DNA from 3 places in the Xanthomonas sp. F4 genome. Region 2 is predicted to be linked to each of the others. Evidence: riboswitches for the same ligand, from Rfam matches in the RefSeq annotation. Region 2 holds a riboswitch; each other region holds the start of a gene.
What was found. Region 2 has a riboswitch for cobalamin ahead of btuB (TonB-dependent vitamin B12 receptor). Riboswitches for the same ligand answer to the same signal wherever they lie in the genome.

Region 1 (5,334 bases), on a different contig from region 2:
CGCCGATGCCGGCCGCCTCCAGGTCGCGCACCTCATCGCGCAGCGCCAGCGCGATCTGCCGGCAGGTCTGCGCGCGCTCCTGGTCGTCGCGCACGAACGACCACTGCAGCACCGTCACCGGCCCGGTCAGCATGCCCTTCATCGGCCGCTCGGTCAGCGACTGCGCGTACTGGGTCCAGCGCAGCGTCATCGGCGCCGGACGCTGCACGTCGCCGTAGATGATCGGCGGCTTCACGCAGCGCGAGCCGTAGCTCTGCACCCAGCCGTGCCGGGTGAAGGCGAAGCCGTCGAGTTGCTCGCCGAAGTACTCGACCATGTCGTTGCGCTCGAACTCGCCGTGCACCAGCACATCCAGGCCCAGTTGCTCCTGCGCGCGCACGCAGCGTTCGGTCTCGGCAGCCAGGAACGCGTCGTACGCGGCATCGTCGAGCTTGCCGGCCTTGTGCTGCGCGCGCGCCTGCCGCACCTGCTCGGTCTGCGGGAACGAGCCGATCGTGGTGGTCGGATACAGCGGCAGCCGCAACGCGGCCTGCTGCGCCTGGCGGCGTTGCGCATACGGCGACTGCCGGCGGCCGGCATCGTCGGTCAGTGCGTCTACCCGTCGCGCCACCTCGGCGCGGTGCACGCGGGCGGAGGCACGGCGGCTGGCCAACGCATCGCGCGCTGCATCCAGTCCCGCCTGCGCCTGCGGCTGATCGTCCAGCGCATCGGCCAGGGTGCGCAGTTCCTGCAGCTTCTGCCTGGCGAAGGCCAGCCAGCCGACCAGTTCACGGTCCAGCTTGGTCTCCTGCTGCAGATCCACCGGCACATGCAGCAGCGAGCACGACGGCGCCAGCCACAACCGCTCGCGGCCGACATGGCCGGCCGCGTAACGGGCCAGGGTGAGCGCGTTGTCCAGCGGCGTACGCCACACGTTGCGGCCGTTGACCAGGCCGGCCGAGAGTACGCGACCGGCTGGCAAGGCTTGCAGCACCGCGTCCAGTTGCGCCACGCCGCGCACCAGATCCACGTGCACGCCGTCCACCGGCAGCGCCATCGCCAGCTCCAGGTTGTCGCCCAGCTCGCCGAAATAGCTGGTCAGCAGCAGCTTCGGCCGCGGCGCCTGCGCCAGGACGTCGTAGGCGCGGCGATAGGCGGCGCGCGCGGCGTCGTCCAGGTCCAGCACCAGCGCCGGCTCGTCGAGCTGCACCCAGCCGGCACCGGCCGCATGCAGGCGCTGCAGCAGGTCGGCGTACACCGGCAGCAGACTGTCCAGCAGTGCCCAGCGGTCGCTGCCGTCCACCGTCTTGGACAGCGCCAGGAAGGTCACCGGCCCGATCAGCACCGGCCGGGTCTGGATGCCCTGCGCCTTGGCTTCCAGGAACTCCACCACCGGCTTGTCGCCGCGCAGGCGGAAGTGCTGGCGCCGCGCCAGCTCCGGCACCAGGTAGTGGTAGTTGGTGTCGAACCACTTGGTCATTTCCAGCGCGTGCAGGTCCAGGCCGTTTTCTTGGGTGCCGCGCGCCATCGCGAAGTAGCCGGCCAGCGGATCGGCATCGGCCAGCGCGCGGTAGCGCTGCGGGATCGCATCGAACAGGAACGCGGTGTCGAGCATCGCGTCGTACAGGCTGAAGTCGTTGCTGGGCGGCACGTCCACCCCGGCCTCGCGTTGCAGCTGCCAGTGGCGCAGGCGCAGGTCGCGTGCGGTGTCCTGCAGTTGCGCGCTATCGATGTCGCGGCGCCAGTAGCGTTCCAGCGCCTGCTTGAGCTCGCGTCGCGCACCGATGCGCGGGAAGCCCAGGTTGGTCACGATCGTCATGTTGCGTTTCCTCATTGCGTTCAAGGGCATTGAGGAACGAAGGAACCGCGCGCCGCGCGTCCCGTTCGCACGGACCGCCCGCCACGCCAGCGACCTTCGCCCCCGCGGGCGAACCGGTACCGCGCGGGCAGGCGGACGACGCGGCGCGGCGCAAGGCCGGGTCGCGGTCCGGCCGCCTCCCCGCGGAGGCGCCAGGTCGAATCGGAGGACGCACGGTCCTCCGGCCGGGGCCGGTATTCGGGCTGATGGACACGCGCACCGTGCCGGCTGCGCACCTACTGTCCGTCGCTTCCCAGGCCGGCATGCGCCGGCCCAGTGCCATTGACGGAGGTCGTTTCCATTCACCGCTGCGGGGCAGCTCCGGAATGGGCAGGCGCTTGCGGCGCCGGCCGTCACCGGATTCCCGTTTAAATCCATCCCTTCATCCGAATGAAGAGATGAATACCTTCGGCGAGCGCACGATAGGCCGGATGCGGCGGCGGGTCAAGCGCCAGTGCGTTTTTGTCGGTAGGTCCCGGCAACGTTCATCGCGAACGTGTAAGCTATTGATCCCTAAGCCAATGACTTGGCGCTGCGGCGGATAGCCGGCGGCGCCCGTCCGTCGTGCCGATGACGCTTCCGCTCCCCACCGCCGATCTCCCCGCGCGTTACGCCGCCTCGCTGCGCCTGTCCGTCGCCCCGATGATGGACTGGACCGATCGGCATTGCAGGATCTTCCACCGGTTGCTGGCGCCGTCGGCGCGGCTTTACACCGAAATGGTGCACGCCAATGCGGTGGTTCTGGGCGATCGTGCGCGGTTGCTGGATTTCGATGCGTCCGAGCATCCGCTGGCGCTGCAGCTCGGCGGCAGCGAGCCGGCGCTGCTGGCGCAGGCGGCGCGGATCGGCCAGGACTGGGGCTACGACGAGATCAACCTCAATTGCGGTTGCCCGTCCGACCGGGTGCAGGCCGGGCGCTTCGGTGCTTGCCTGATGCGCGAGCCGGCGCTGGTCGCCGAGTGCGTGGCGGCGATGGTCGCGGCGGTGGACATCCCGGTGACGGTGAAGTGCCGGCTGGGCGTGGACCAGGACGACGACTATGCGGTGTTCCTGGCCTTCGTCGACCAGGTTGCCGCGGCCGGCTGCGGGCTGTTCGTGGTGCACGCGCGCAACGCCTGGCTGCAGGGCCTGTCGCCGAAGGAGAACCGCGAGGTGCCGCCGCTGCGCTACGACTGGGCGCACAGGCTCAAGCGCGAGCGGCCGCAGCTGCAGGTAGTGCTCAACGGCGGCCTGGCCGCGGTAGAGACGGCGCAGGCGCAGTTGCAGGCAGTGGACGGGGTGATGCTGGGCCGCGCGGCCTATCACGACCCCTACGTCCTGCACCGACTGGACGCGGCCCTGACCGGCGCCGCGCCGCGTCCGCGCGCGGAGTTGCTGCGTGCGCTGCGTCCCTACGTCGAGGCACGCCTGGCCGAGGGCCTGGCGCTCAAGCACATCACCCGGCACCTGCTCGGCCTATTCCATGGCCAGCCCGGCGGCCGCGCCTTCCGCCAGGTGCTCAGCGAGGGCGCGCACCGGCCGGGTGCGGATTGGGCGCTACTGGAGCGGGCGTTGGCGATCACCGATGGGGCGACACGCGCGGCGGCCTGATCGGCGGGAGCCAATCGGAACGCAGCGGAGGCGCCATGGCCTTGCTCATCGGCTGGTCGACCTCGTCTCTTCTCGATAGCGTAGGACAGCGTCGCGACTCGGTCGGCGACGGGTCCGCATCCCACTTTTATCCTTTCGTTCAGGGATTCCGTTCAGGTATGGCCGGCTAGTCTCTGCGTTCCCGGAGACGCTGCGAAGCACCTGCCGTAGGGCCTCTCCAGACCCCTGGCGCGGCCCTTGCATCGACTCTTCACAGGTTCATTTGACTGAATGTCGCCCGTGGCGGCCGGAAAAGTTCAGACCGGATTCACCCCGAAAAATCAAGAATTTGCCTCGATTTCTCGAGGTCGTCTTCGTTTCCACGAGGTGTCGCGCTTCACAAGTTTTGAACGTTTCCGATCAGTCCGTTAGGATGCCCGTCGTGACTTCTCCTGCTTCCCGCCACTACCGCTTCGCCGCCGTCTTCGCGCTCGCGCTGGCGTCGGTCGCGGCTGGGCATGGCCGTGCGCAGCAGCCGCCCATGCCGGGCGCGATGGCGCCGCCGGAGCGCGACGCGGGACGCAGCCGTGACTATGCCGGCAGTTCCCTGTCCGATGCGGTGCGCCGGGTGCAACGGTCCACCGGCGGCCAGATCCTCGGCGCCGAGCGCGTGCCGTTCGACGGACGCGACATCAACCGCGTCAAGTACATGGACGGCCGTGGGCGGGTACGCTACATGGACGATCCGCAGCCTGGCCGTGCGGCACCGCCGCGGGCGCCGCGGTCGGGCGAGCCTCCCGAGCCACCACGCGACGATCACCCGTGAGTCCGGATAGTTCGGTTCAGGTTCCACACACCGCCCCGGCCACCGGCCACCTGTAAGTTACTAGGGAGAGTTCATGCGTATCCTTCTGGTCGAAGACGAAGCTCCGCTGCGAGAGACCCTGGCCGCTCGCCTGAAGCGCGAAGGCTTTGCGGTGGATGCGGCGCAGGACGGCGAGGAAGGCCTGTACATGGGCCGCGAAGTGCCCTTCGACGTGGGCATCATCGATCTCGGCCTGCCGAAGATGTCGGGCATGGAGCTGATCAAGGCGCTGCGCGACGAAGGCAAGAAGTTTCCGGTGTTGATCCTCACCGCGCGCTCCAGCTGGCAGGACAAGGTCGAAGGCCTCAAGCAGGGCGCCGACGACTACCTGGTCAAGCCGTTCCATGTCGAAGAGCTGCTGGCGCGCGTCAATGCGCTGCTGCGCCGCGCCGCCGGCTGGAGCAAGCCGACCCTGGAATGCGGTCCGGTCGCGCTGGACCTGGCGGCGCAGACCGTCAGCGTCAGCGGCAGCAACGTCGACCTGACCAGCTATGAGTACAAGGTACTCGAGTATTTGATGATGCATGCCGGCGAACTGGTCTCCAAGGCGGACCTGACCGAGCACATCTATCAGCAGGATTTCGACCGCGATTCCAACGTGCTGGAAGTGTTCATCGGCCGCCTGCGCAAGAAGCTGGACCCGGACGGCGAGCTGAAGCCGATCGAGACCGTGCGCGGCCGCGGCTACCGGTTCGCGATTCCGCGCACCGAAGGCTGATCGCAGGCGCCGGCGAGCACACCGAGGAAGCGACCGCGTGGCGGCACGACCCAGGTGGTACAAACGCTGGCGCCCGCGTTCCTTGCAGGCGCGCCAGCTGCTCGCCGCCAGCCTCAGCCTGCTGGCGTTCCTGGCCGCGGCCGGTTACGCGCTGGACCAGGCGTTCGCCGACACCGCGTTGAGCAACCTGCGCGAGCGCCTGAAGAGCTACGCCACCGCGTACGCCAACAACATCGACGTCGCCCGCGACGGGTCGCTGTACATCAACAACGACAAGCCGCCGCCGGACCCGCATTTCGACCGGCCCGGCAGCGGCCTGTACGCGCAGATCGTGTTGCCCACAGA
Region 2 (5,334 bases):
CATGCCGGCAGCAAGAAGCCCGGCGGCAACCACGCCGACGGCGCCCGCCGCCAGGGCCAGGGACGCCGGCAGGGCAACGGCGGCAACCGTCCCGCCGCGCCGCGCTGATCGCAGCGCCCGTACAGCGCTGCCGCGTCACTCGACAAGCCGCCCTTCGGGGCGGCTTTTTCGTTGCGTGGTCCCAACGCGGGCACAGGCACGGCGTCGCCGTGCGATGCCTGCCGCGGGCCACCGCCGCTGCATCGCCTCGACCCGCGCGCGACCGCGCCGCTCCCGCCCCTGCCCGTACAATGCCGCCCATGGATATCTTCAAAGTCTTCACCCTCGAAGCCGCACACCGCCTGCCCAACGTGCCGCCCGGCCACAAGTGCGCGCGCTTGCACGGGCACTCGTTCCGCATCGAGCTGCACGTCAGCGGCGAACCCGGCGCCGAGAGCGGCTGGGTCATGGATTTCGGCGACATCAAGGCGGCCTTCCGCCCGCTCTACGACCAGCTCGACCACCATTACCTCAACGACATCGAGGGCCTGGACAACCCCACCAGCGAACGCCTGGCGGTGTGGATCTGGGACCGGCTCAAGCCGGCGCTGCCGCTGCTGAGCGAAGTGGTGGTCCATGAAACCTGCACCTCCGGCTGCCGTTATCGCGGTCCGGGTTGAAAGGCTGGGAATGGGGAGTGGGGAATCGCAAGGGCGGCACCGCGGTGGCTGAGCGTTTGCGATGCCGCCTGCCCGTGCGTCGTAGCGCGCATTGGCGCTTGCCAGAAACCCAGAGGCGCCTTGCCGAGCCCCGGGAAATTGCGCCAAACCATTGATCCGGAAGGTAGATTGAACGCATCCTGAGCGGCTTCAGAAAATTTTGTTGCATCGCAGCAGAATGGGCGTATGTTGCACTGCAACAGCAGTCGGCATTCCAACGGAGTTGCATGATGTCCGCTCAATTCAACGATCAGTTCAGCAGCTACACCCAGCAGTTCGCCGCTGCCGCGGCGCGTGCCAACCGCCTGGCGCTGGAGAGCGCCGAGAGCGTGTTCGGCGTGCAGTTGAAGACCTTCGAGAAGAACGTGTCGGCCACCACCGGCTTCCTCGGCGAACTGACCGAGGCCCGCGATCTGGGCACCGTGCAGGCGCTGTGGCCGAAGGGCCTGCAGATCGCCCGCGACAACTTCGAGCGGCTGGCCACGGCCAACCAGGAAGTGTTCGGCCTGGGCCTGAAGACCTCCGAGGCGATCGGCCAGCTGGCCAAGCACCAGTTCGAGGCGGCGACCGAACAGGCTGCGCCCAAGGCCAAGCCCACCGCCAAGTAATACCGTTTTCGACGTCGCTGCGGTTCGCCGCCCGACGCACGCTCGGTCTGCATGGGTCCCTCCCCCCGTGCAACCCCAGGCCCGGTAGATCCCTCCCTCTACCGGGCCTTTTTTATGGACGGGATTCGGGAGTGGGGATTGGGGATTTGTCGATCCCGCGCGTCCCGGCGTTCCTGGTTTCCTTCATGGGAGAGGCTTCAGCGCCGATGCTCTGCTCGAAACCGGTAGATCTCTTCTTCTACCGGCTTATGCGCGTGCTTCGGGAGTGGGAGCGAACATTCGGGACGAGCCCGATCCCGCCGTCGGGATGCCTGCCTGTGGGAGGGGCTTCAGCCCCGACGCGTCATCGGCAAGGCGTCGGGACTGAAGTCCCTCCCACACAAGCCGGCAGCGCAGCGCGCGTCTCGGCAGCGGCTCAGTCCGGCGACATTCCCGCCCACGGCTGCAGCTCCGCCGCCAACTGCGCGGCCTGCGGTTGCGGCCGGTACGGCAGGCGGCCCCAGCACGGCATCGGCAGACGCGCGCGCAGCATCGCCATGTTGTCGTCGATGCGCTCCATCGCCGGGTCGATCTCGTTGCCGATCCAGCCGATGCACTGCAGGCCGTCGGCGGCGATCGCCGCGGCGCTGAGCCGGGCATGGTTGAGGCAGCCCAGGCGCAGGCCGACCACCAGCACCACCGGCAGTCCCAGCGCGCGCGCCAGATCGGCCTGATCCAGCGTCGCCGACAGCGGCGCCGCCCAGCCGCCGACGCCCTCCACCACCACCACGTCGGCCTGCGCGCGCAGGCGCTCGAAGGCTGCGGCGATCGGCGCCAGTTCCAGTTGCACGCCGGCATCGGCGGCGGCCAGTTCCGGCGCCAGCGGCAGCGGCAGCGCGTAGGGATTGAGATCGGCGTAGGCCGGCCGCGGCGCGCTCGCGTCCTGCAGGGCAAGCGCGTCCTCGTTGCGCCAGCCGTCAGCGTCGCGGCTGCAGCCGCTGGCGACCGGCTTCATGCCCACCGCGCGCTGACCACGCGCGCGCAAGGCATGCAGCAGCGCGGTACTGGCGATGGTCTTGCCGATGCCGGTATCGGTGCCGGTGACGTAGAAGGCGGGAACAGCCATGCAAAAACCCTGTCGGTTGGCCGGCGGGACGCGCGGCGGCGCGCAGGATAGCCGGGCGCGTCGCGCGCGTCAGCCGCCGCGGTGCCGGCGGACGCAGCGCGCTGCTAGACTCGCGCGATGTTCGCCTCGTCCTCGCTCACCGGCAGCAAGCCGGAACAGTACGCCCAGTTGCTCGACCAGGCCCGTGCCCTGGTCGCCGGGGAGCCCGACCGCATCGCCAATGCCGCCAATCTGGCCGCGCTGGTGTACCACGCGTTGCCGCGGCTGAACTGGGTCGGTTTCTATCTCTACGACGGCAAGGAACTGGTGGTCGGCCCGTTCCAGGGCCTGCCCGCCTGCGTGCGCATTCCGCTGCACAAGGGCGTGTGCGGCGCGGCCGCCAGCAGCGGCCAGACCCAGCGCATCGACGACGTGGAGGCGTTCCCCGGACACATCGCCTGCGATTCCGCCTCGCGCTCGGAACTGGTGGTGCCGCTGCTGCGCGACAGTGCGCTGGTCGGCGTGTTCGACCTGGACAGCCCGGACCTGGCCCGCTTCGACGCCGACGACCAGCGCGGCCTGGAAGCGATCGCCCAGGTCTTCATCGACAGCCTGCGATGAGCACGGCCAAGCTGCGCAACATCGGCCCCAAGAGCGCGGCCTGGCTGCGCCAGGTCGGCGTGCGCACGCAGCAGGACCTGGAGGCGGCCGGCGCGGTCGGCGCCTTCGTCAAGGTCAAGCGCGCCGGCTTCAAGCCCAGCCTCAACCTGCTGTACTCGCTGGAAGGCGCGCTCAGCGGCTGCCACTGGCAGGAACTGTCCGAGGCGCGCCGCGCGCAGTTGCTGGGCGAGCTGGAAACCGCAACGGCGGCGCTGCCGGCACAGCGCGGCCTGCCGGTCGCCGGGCCGGTGGCGACGACCCATTTCGACCGCGACGACACGCGCGGCGACGATGACGCCGACGGCGCCTACGCGCACGACACGCACGAAACGCCGATGGACGACCATCACGGCGACGACGACGGCCACGGCACCCACGCCGACTAGGGCGTTGCCGCATCCGCAAGCATGCCGCGCCTTGATTGCGCATGCCTGTGACAACGCAGAACGTGGATGTGAGTCCGCGCCCGAGCGACGACGCGAGCACGGACGCGCGCGATCACAGCCCTTCGGGCGGAGTCTGGCCGGCATGTCGCCTGCGCCGCGCGGCCCGACCTGACTACCCCTCGGCGCTACGCCGCGCAATACCGGTGGTGCGCCTGCCAGACCCAAAGCCGCATCCCCGGGATGGATGGGCATGCCCTACCCCGCGCAGCCAGCGGCGATCGCGTACAATCGCGCCGCTTCAAGGTGACCCACCGGCTCCGGCCAGCGGGTTGAAACGGGAAGCCGGTGCGTCTTGCGACAAGGCCGGCGCTGCCCCCGCAACGGTAAGCGATCCGCGCTGACGACTTTCGCCACTGTGCCACGGCATGGGAAGGCGTCGCAGCCGGGAGGTCCGCCTCCCCGATCGCCAGCCCGGAGACCGGCCTTGCAGCTCACTGGTTGCGATGCGGAGGGCGTCGCGGCGTGCCGCGCCGCGTTCGGCGCCGTCCGCTTGCACCTTCCGTTCGCGACTCCCTCGCCGTCACAGCGCGCAGCCGCGCGCCGGAGTTGCCACCCATGTCGTCCCGCCTGCTTTCGGTCGCGATCGCGTCCGCCCTGTCCCTGCCCGCGCTGGCCCACGCCGCCGACGCCGCCACCGATCTCGACCAGGTCCTGGTCACCGCCACCCGCACCCAGATCTCGGTGGAGGACAGCGTGGTCCCGGCGCAGGTCATCGACCGCGCGGAGATCGAGCGCAGCCAGGCCACGTCGCTGGCGCAGCTGCTGCAGGGCCGCGCCGGCATCGGCATCTCCAACCAGGGCGGCCTGGGCAAGCTGACCACGCTGAGCCTGCGCGGCAGCGAATCGGACCACGTGCTGGTGCTGGTCGACGGCGTGCGCATCGGCTCGGCCAGCGCCGGCCTGGCCGCGTTCCAGGACCTGCCGCTGAGCCAGATCGAGCGCATCGAGATCGTGCGTGGCCCGCGGTCGAGCCTGTACGGCTCCGACGCGATCGGCGGCGTCATCCAGATCTTCACCCGCCGCGGCGGTCAGGGCTTCCAGCAGAACCTGAGCCTGGGCGGCGGCAGCCACGGCCTGCGCGAGGCCGGCGCCGGCTTCAGCAACCGCGGCGAGCGCGGCTGGCTGGCCGTGCAGGGCGGCTACCAGGAGACCGACGGCATCAATGCCTGCAACGGTTCGGCCACGCTGTTCGCCGGCTGCTTCGTCGACCAGCCCGACCGCGACGGCTACCGCAACGTCTCGCTGAGCGCGCGCGGCGGCTACGCGCTGACCGACACGCTGCGCATCGAAGGCCAGGCGCTGAACATCGACAGCCGCAACGAGTACGACGGCGATCCGCTGTTCGCCGGCAACGAGGCCGACAACACCCAGCAGGTGTTCGGCGGCAAGCTGGACTGGACCCCGTCCGATCGCCTGCACCTGGCCGCGCAGCTCGGTCGCAACGTCGACGACGCCGACAGCTACTACCGTGCCCCCGGCGCGCGCACCCGCAGCTTCGTCAGCACCTTCGACAGCCGCCGCGACACCGCCGCGCTGCAGGGCGACGTCACCCTGGCCGAAGGCCACCTGCTGAGCGTCGGCAGCGACTGGCAACGCGAGCACGTCACCAGCACCACCGCCTTCGACGTCGACAGCCGCGACAACACCGGCGTGTTCGCCGAGTACCAGGGCCGCTTCGGCGCGCAGCAGGTGCAGGCCAGCGTGCGCAGCGACGACAACGAGCAGTTCGGCGAACACACCACCGGCAGCCTCGGCTGGGGCCTGGCGCTGGCGCATGGCCTCAAGCTCACCGCCAGCGTCGGCACCGGCTTCAAGGCACCGACCTTCAACGATCTGTA
Region 3 (5,334 bases), on a different contig from region 2:
GGCGCCGGCATCGTCGAACCAGCGCGCAGTGACGGTCTTGGTCTGCGTGTAGAACTGCACCGCCTGCTTGCCGTAGGGGCCGAGGTCGCCGAGCTTGGAGGCACGCGAACCGGTGAACGAGAACAGCGGCACCGGCACCGGAATCGGCACGTTGATGCCGACCTGGCCGACATCGATCTCCTCCTGGAACTTGCGTGCGGCGGCGCCGGACTGGGTGAACAGCGCCGTGCCGTTGCCGTTCGGATTGACGTTGACCAGGGCGATCGCATCTTCCAGCGTAGCCGCCTCCAGGATCACCAGCACCGGGCCGAAGATCTCCTCGTCGTAGATGCGCATGCCCGGCGCGACCCCGGAGAAGATCGTCGGGCCGACGAAGTTGCCATGAGCGAATCCGGGCACCGTCGGGTTGCGTCCGTCCAGTTCCAGCGTCGCGCCCTCGGCGATGCCGGTGGCGATCAGCGCTTCGATGCGCTCGCGCGCACTGCGCGAGATCACCGGCCCCAGATCGGTGCCGGGTTCGCTGCCGGCGTTGACCTTGAGCGTCTGCGCCTTGGCCACCAGCGCCGGAATCCACTGCCGCGCCTCGCCGACCAGCACCAGCGTCGAAGCGGCCATGCAGCGCTGGCCGGCGGCGCCGAAGGCCGCCCCCACCAACGCGTCGAGGGTCTGCTCGCGCGCCGCATCCGGCAACACCACCGCATGGTTCTTCGCGCCCATCATGCATTGCACGCGTTTGCCGGCCAGCGCCGCACGCCGGTAGACGTGGGTGCCGACCTTGGTGGAGCCGACGAACGACAGCGCCTTGATGTCGGCGTGGTCGCACAGCGCATCGACCACCTCGGCGCCGCCATGCACGACGTTCAGCACGCCCTTGGGCACGCCCGCCTGCACCGCCAGTTCGACCAGGCGCATGGTCACCAGCGGATCCTGCTCGGATGGCTTGAGCACGAAGGTGTTGCCGGTGGCGATGGCCATCGGGAACATCCACAGCGGGATCATCGCCGGGAAGTTGAACGGGGTGATGCCGGCGCACACGCCCAACGGCTGCAAGAGCGTGTAGGTATCCACGCCGTTGGCGACGTTGTTGGCCAGTTCGCCGAGCTGCAGGTTGCCGATCGCCGCGGCCTGTTCCACCACTTCCAGGCCGCGGAACACGTCGCCTTCCGCGTCCGCCAGGGTCTTGCCCTGCTCGCGGGTGAGGATCGCCGCCAGCTCGCCCATGTGCGCACGGATCAGTTGCTGATAGGCCAGGAAGATCCGCGCGCGGGTGCCGATCGGCGTCTTGCGCCAACTCGCGAACGCGCGTTGCGCGGCGGCCACGGCGGCATCCACTTCCGCGGCCGTGGCGAACGGCACGCGCGCGAGCACGTCCTGGGTCGCCGGATCGACGACCTCGCGCCATTGGCTGCTGCTGGATTCGACGAACGCACCGTCGATCAAGAGCTTGACGGTCGCCACGTCGGCGCCGGTCCGGGTCATCTGGTTCACGGGTCCTGTCTCCTCATCGCATCACCACCGGGCGGGCGGCGATGGACAGGACAAGCGAACGCGCGGCGCAAGGGCCCCGACGTCGTTCCGCTCGTCAGGTTGCCCACCGCAACACCCGAGAAAGAACGTCGCAGGACGTCCACGTCAGGCCGGTCTCCGGGCTTGCGAGCAATGCGCGACCGCATCACCCCGACACCTTCCCGCTTGCGCAGTGGTCTGTTGTCGGGTGTTCTCGCCTACCGTTGCGGGGGCAGCGCCGGCATCGGACCGGCTTCCCGTTTCACCCGGTGCGTCTTGCGACGACCAGGCACCTGAAGCGTGGCCAGTGTAGTCGCGCCGCGGCGACGGCAACACGCTGCAGCGCAGCGCGCGGTGTTGGCGTCGGCACGCAGCGCCGCCATTGCCGACCGCACACAGCCGCGTTCGCCTCAGCAGGCGGCGCGTATCACCAGCATGCACAGCGCCGCAGCGGCGACACCGGATTCCCTGCAGCGATCAACCGAATGCGCTGCAGTGATCACGGGCGCTGCGGGCCATCGCAGCACCCCACGCGGAACGCCGGCCTGCACGCGCCGCTATAGCCGATGCTAAGAAGAGAAGCTGCAGGTTCGCGTGCGTTCCAGGTATGTTCGCCGCAATTGACGGCTGTTAGACTGCGCGTCCCCTTGGGGAGTAGCCTGCTGTCCGACCTGCGCGGACAGCGCCCGTGTCAACACACTCGGCCGATGCGCCGTGGTACGGGCAGCCAGTTCGGTTGGCGAGACCAGCGGCGAGTGCGCAAGGCGAAGGCCGGGCGCGCGCGCTCGTCGTTGTCGCCTGTCCCGGTACGGTTCCCCATGTCGTTTCTTTCGATTCTCCTGCTCGGCATCGCCATGTCGACCGACGCCTTCGCCGCCGCGGTTGGCAAGGGCGCGGCGATGCAACGTCCGCGCTGGGCCGACGCGCTGCGCGCCGGCCTGATCTTCGGCTGCATCGAGGCGCTGACCCCGGCGCTGGGCTGGGTGCTGGGCCAGGCCGCGTCCAAGTACGTGGTCGCCTTCGACCACTGGATCGCCTTCGGCCTGCTCGGCGCGCTGGGCGTGCACATGATCGTCGCCGGCCTCAAGCCGGAGTCCGACGCGCCCGACGAGGCCGCGCCCAAGCGTCACGGCTTCTGGAGCCTGGCCGCCACCGGGTTCGCCACCAGCATCGACGCGATGGCGGTCGGCGTCGGCCTGGCCTTCCTGGACGTGAACATCGTCGAGGTCGCGGCGATCATCGGCCTGTGCACGCTGACCATGGTCACCCTGGGCATCATGCTCGGCCGCGCGCTCGGCGCGCTGGCCGGCAAGCGGGCGGAGATCGTCGGCGGCGCCCTGCTGATCGCGATCGGCAGCACCATCCTGTTCGAGCATCTGCACGGCGCGGGGTGAGCGCCGCGGCGCCTGTTTCGGCCGGGATTGGGGATTCGGGATTGGGGATGTGCGGCGACGGTGCGCGCCCATCCCGCCATGCCGGCGCCTTCGGTCAGGCCGGCCTGTCAGTGAAGTTCAGGTAGGTGGACAGGATGCAGTGATGGCACTGCGCAGCGCCACCCAGGGAGTTGGGTGGCGCTGCGCGACCAACATCATGAGTTCTGCGGGAAGAATCCATAACTTGCCGTTGAAATTGATGGCGTGTTCGGGAAATCCTCACCAGCACCAAACCGACAACCAGGCATTACCCACTTGGAATCAGCGCCCCATGAAGAGGCGCCGATGCCATTTACTTCGCAACACCTTGCTGCGCATTAGAACTTGTACGTGGCACGCATCCAGTAGTAACGGCCCAGCGTGTCGTAGGTGCTCACGTCGGTGTTCGCGTTCAACACGTTGTTCTGATACATCATCGGCGGCTGCTTGTTGGTCAGGTTGTCCACGCCCAGATCCAGGCGCAGGTTCGCCCCGGCCATGTCGTAACCCACCTGCAGCGCGTGGTACATGTAGCTGCCGTAGTCCAGCACCACGCCCTTGAACTGCGCGTCGGCGGACATGTTCTGGGTCAGGTCGCCGCTGCCGACCTGCATCTTGCCGATCCAGCGCGTGGTCCAGCTCGCATCCCAGTTGCCCAGCTTCCAGCCGAGCAGGGCATGCGCGCGCCAGTGCGCGTAGTTGCCGTAGGACGAGTTGTAGCGGCCGGCCATGTGCACCACCGTGTCCCCGGTGTCGATGTCGTAGCGGTGCAGGTAGGTGCTGTCCACGGTCACGGTGAACTTGCCGTAGTCGGTGGCGGGCAGCGCGTAGCTCGCGCCCAGGTCGATGCCCTGGGTATTGAGCTTGCCGATGTTCACCACCGGCGTCTGGATGTAGTCGATGTTGCCGGCGCTGACGCTGCTGGCGGGATAGCGGTGGATGTAGCTGCAGTACGGGCTGTTGTTGTCGTTGTAGCAGAGGTCGGCCACGGTCTGCGCGGAGATCGGCTGGATCAGATCATTGAGCTTGACCTTCCACCAGTCGAGGTTGACCGACAGGCCCGGCACGTACTCGGGGCTGTAGACCAGGCCGTAGTCGAACGAGGTGCCCTTCTCCGGCTTGAGCTGGTAGCCGACATAGGTGGCACCGGACTTGATCGCGTTGGTCTGCGAAAGGCCCGTGCCGCTGAAGCCGGCCGGCACGCCGGCGCAGGCGTTGTCATGGCCGCTGCCGCTATAGCCGACGCACGGATCGATGAAGTTCGGCGCGTCGGCGGTCGGGCCCTGGTAGATGTCGGTGATGGTCGGCGCGCGGAACACCTGCGCCGCGGTGCCACGCACCATCAGGTCGTGGATCGGCCGCCATTCCACCTGGAACGAGGCGCTGTTGTTGCCCGACCGCACGCTGCTGTAGTCGGAGTAGCGGTCGCTCAGCGTCAGGTTGAGCGCGCCGATCGGCGAGGACTGCTCCAGCACCGGCATGAACAACTGCGCGTAGGCTTCCTTGACGTTGAAGCTGCCGCTCAGCGGCGAGGCGCAGGCTTCGGAGGAAACCGCACAGGTGTTGTCGCTGTTGATCAGCGCGTTGGCCGACACGCTGGAGCTCAGGCTCTCCTTGCGGTACAGCGCACCGACGGCCAGCTGCGCGGCGCCGGCCGGCATGTCCCACAGGCTGCCGTTGGCGCTGGCTTCCCACTGGCGCATGATGGTGGTGGTTTCCTGGCGCGGGATCGACTCGTTGCTCTGCAGCCAGGCGACCGTGGTCGGGCTGCCCTGGTCGAGGATGTTGACCTGCCCGGCGTTGATGGCGTTCTGCAGCGCGGCGTAATCGACGTAGCCGTGGCTCCAGTTGCGCTGGCGGTAGTGGCCGTAGTTGAAGTTGGCGTCCCACACCCAGCTGCTGTCGCCGATGCCGCCCTTCAGGCCGATCACGTCCTGATCGGTGGCGGTGTCGTAGAAGCCTTCGCGCTGGCCGAGCGAGGTGAAGCGCGTCTGATACTCGTAGCCGTTGGGGCCGAACTCCACACCGAACGGGTTGTACGGATTGTTGGCGGCGATGGTGATGCCGTCGTTCTGCGCGTCGAGCGGCAGCGGCGCGATCGCAAAGTTGGACATGGTGTGGTTGTGGTAGGCGTTGACGTACGCCTGCATCGAGTCGGTGATGTTGAAGCTGCCGAGCACGAAGCCGCCGACGCGCTGCTGCGGGGTCAGCAGCAGGTTCTGCGCCTCGTAGTTGTAGGAATCGGCCGAGGAGCTGTAGCACTTGTAGCCACCGCTGCCGTTACCGGTCAGCGCGCCGTCGGCGGCGCAGCCGTTGGCCGCCAGGGTCGCCGCCGGCAGCTTGTAGTAGCCGGTCGGCGTGCGCGCGGAACCGCCCTTGTAGACGCTGCCGCTGGACAGGTACATCGCGTACTTGG

Region 1: linked by a shared signal. The riboswitch ahead of metE (5-methyltetrahydropteroyltriglutamate--homocysteine S-methyltransferase) and the one ahead of btuB (TonB-dependent vitamin B12 receptor) in region 2 are both predicted to bind cobalamin.
Region 3: linked by a shared signal. The riboswitch ahead of FHR66_RS16490 (CoA-acylating methylmalonate-semialdehyde dehydrogenase) and the one ahead of btuB (TonB-dependent vitamin B12 receptor) in region 2 are both predicted to bind cobalamin.

Annotation. Positions count from the first base shown of each region.
Region 1 covers NZ_JAASQX010000008.1:41,469-46,802, forward strand. The annotation lists gene metE (5-methyltetrahydropteroyltriglutamate--homocysteine S-methyltransferase) at 1-1,798, opposite strand, end outside; cobalamin riboswitch at 2,010-2,263, opposite strand; gene dusA (tRNA dihydrouridine(20/20a) synthase DusA) at 2,408-3,427, shown strand; gene FHR66_RS19320 (hypothetical protein) at 3,840-4,232, shown strand; gene FHR66_RS19325 (response regulator transcription factor) at 4,306-4,989, shown strand; gene FHR66_RS19330 (ATP-binding protein) at 5,072-5,334, shown strand, end outside.
Region 2 covers NZ_JAASQX010000001.1:201,958-207,291, reverse strand. The annotation lists gene FHR66_RS00975 (DEAD/DEAH box helicase) at 1-108, shown strand, start outside; gene queD (6-carboxytetrahydropterin synthase QueD) at 300-659, shown strand; gene FHR66_RS00965 (phasin family protein) at 929-1,306, shown strand; gene bioD (dethiobiotin synthase) at 1,722-2,411, opposite strand; gene FHR66_RS00955 (GAF domain-containing protein) at 2,529-3,011, shown strand; gene FHR66_RS00950 (TfoX/Sxy family protein) at 3,008-3,436, shown strand; cobalamin riboswitch at 3,721-3,937, shown strand; gene btuB (TonB-dependent vitamin B12 receptor) at 4,052-5,334, shown strand, end outside.
Region 3 covers NZ_JAASQX010000005.1:175,627-180,960, reverse strand. The annotation lists gene FHR66_RS16490 (CoA-acylating methylmalonate-semialdehyde dehydrogenase) at 1-1,479, opposite strand, end outside; cobalamin riboswitch at 1,619-1,818, opposite strand; gene mntP (manganese efflux pump MntP) at 2,325-2,900, shown strand; gene FHR66_RS16480 (TonB-dependent receptor) at 3,257-5,334, opposite strand, start outside.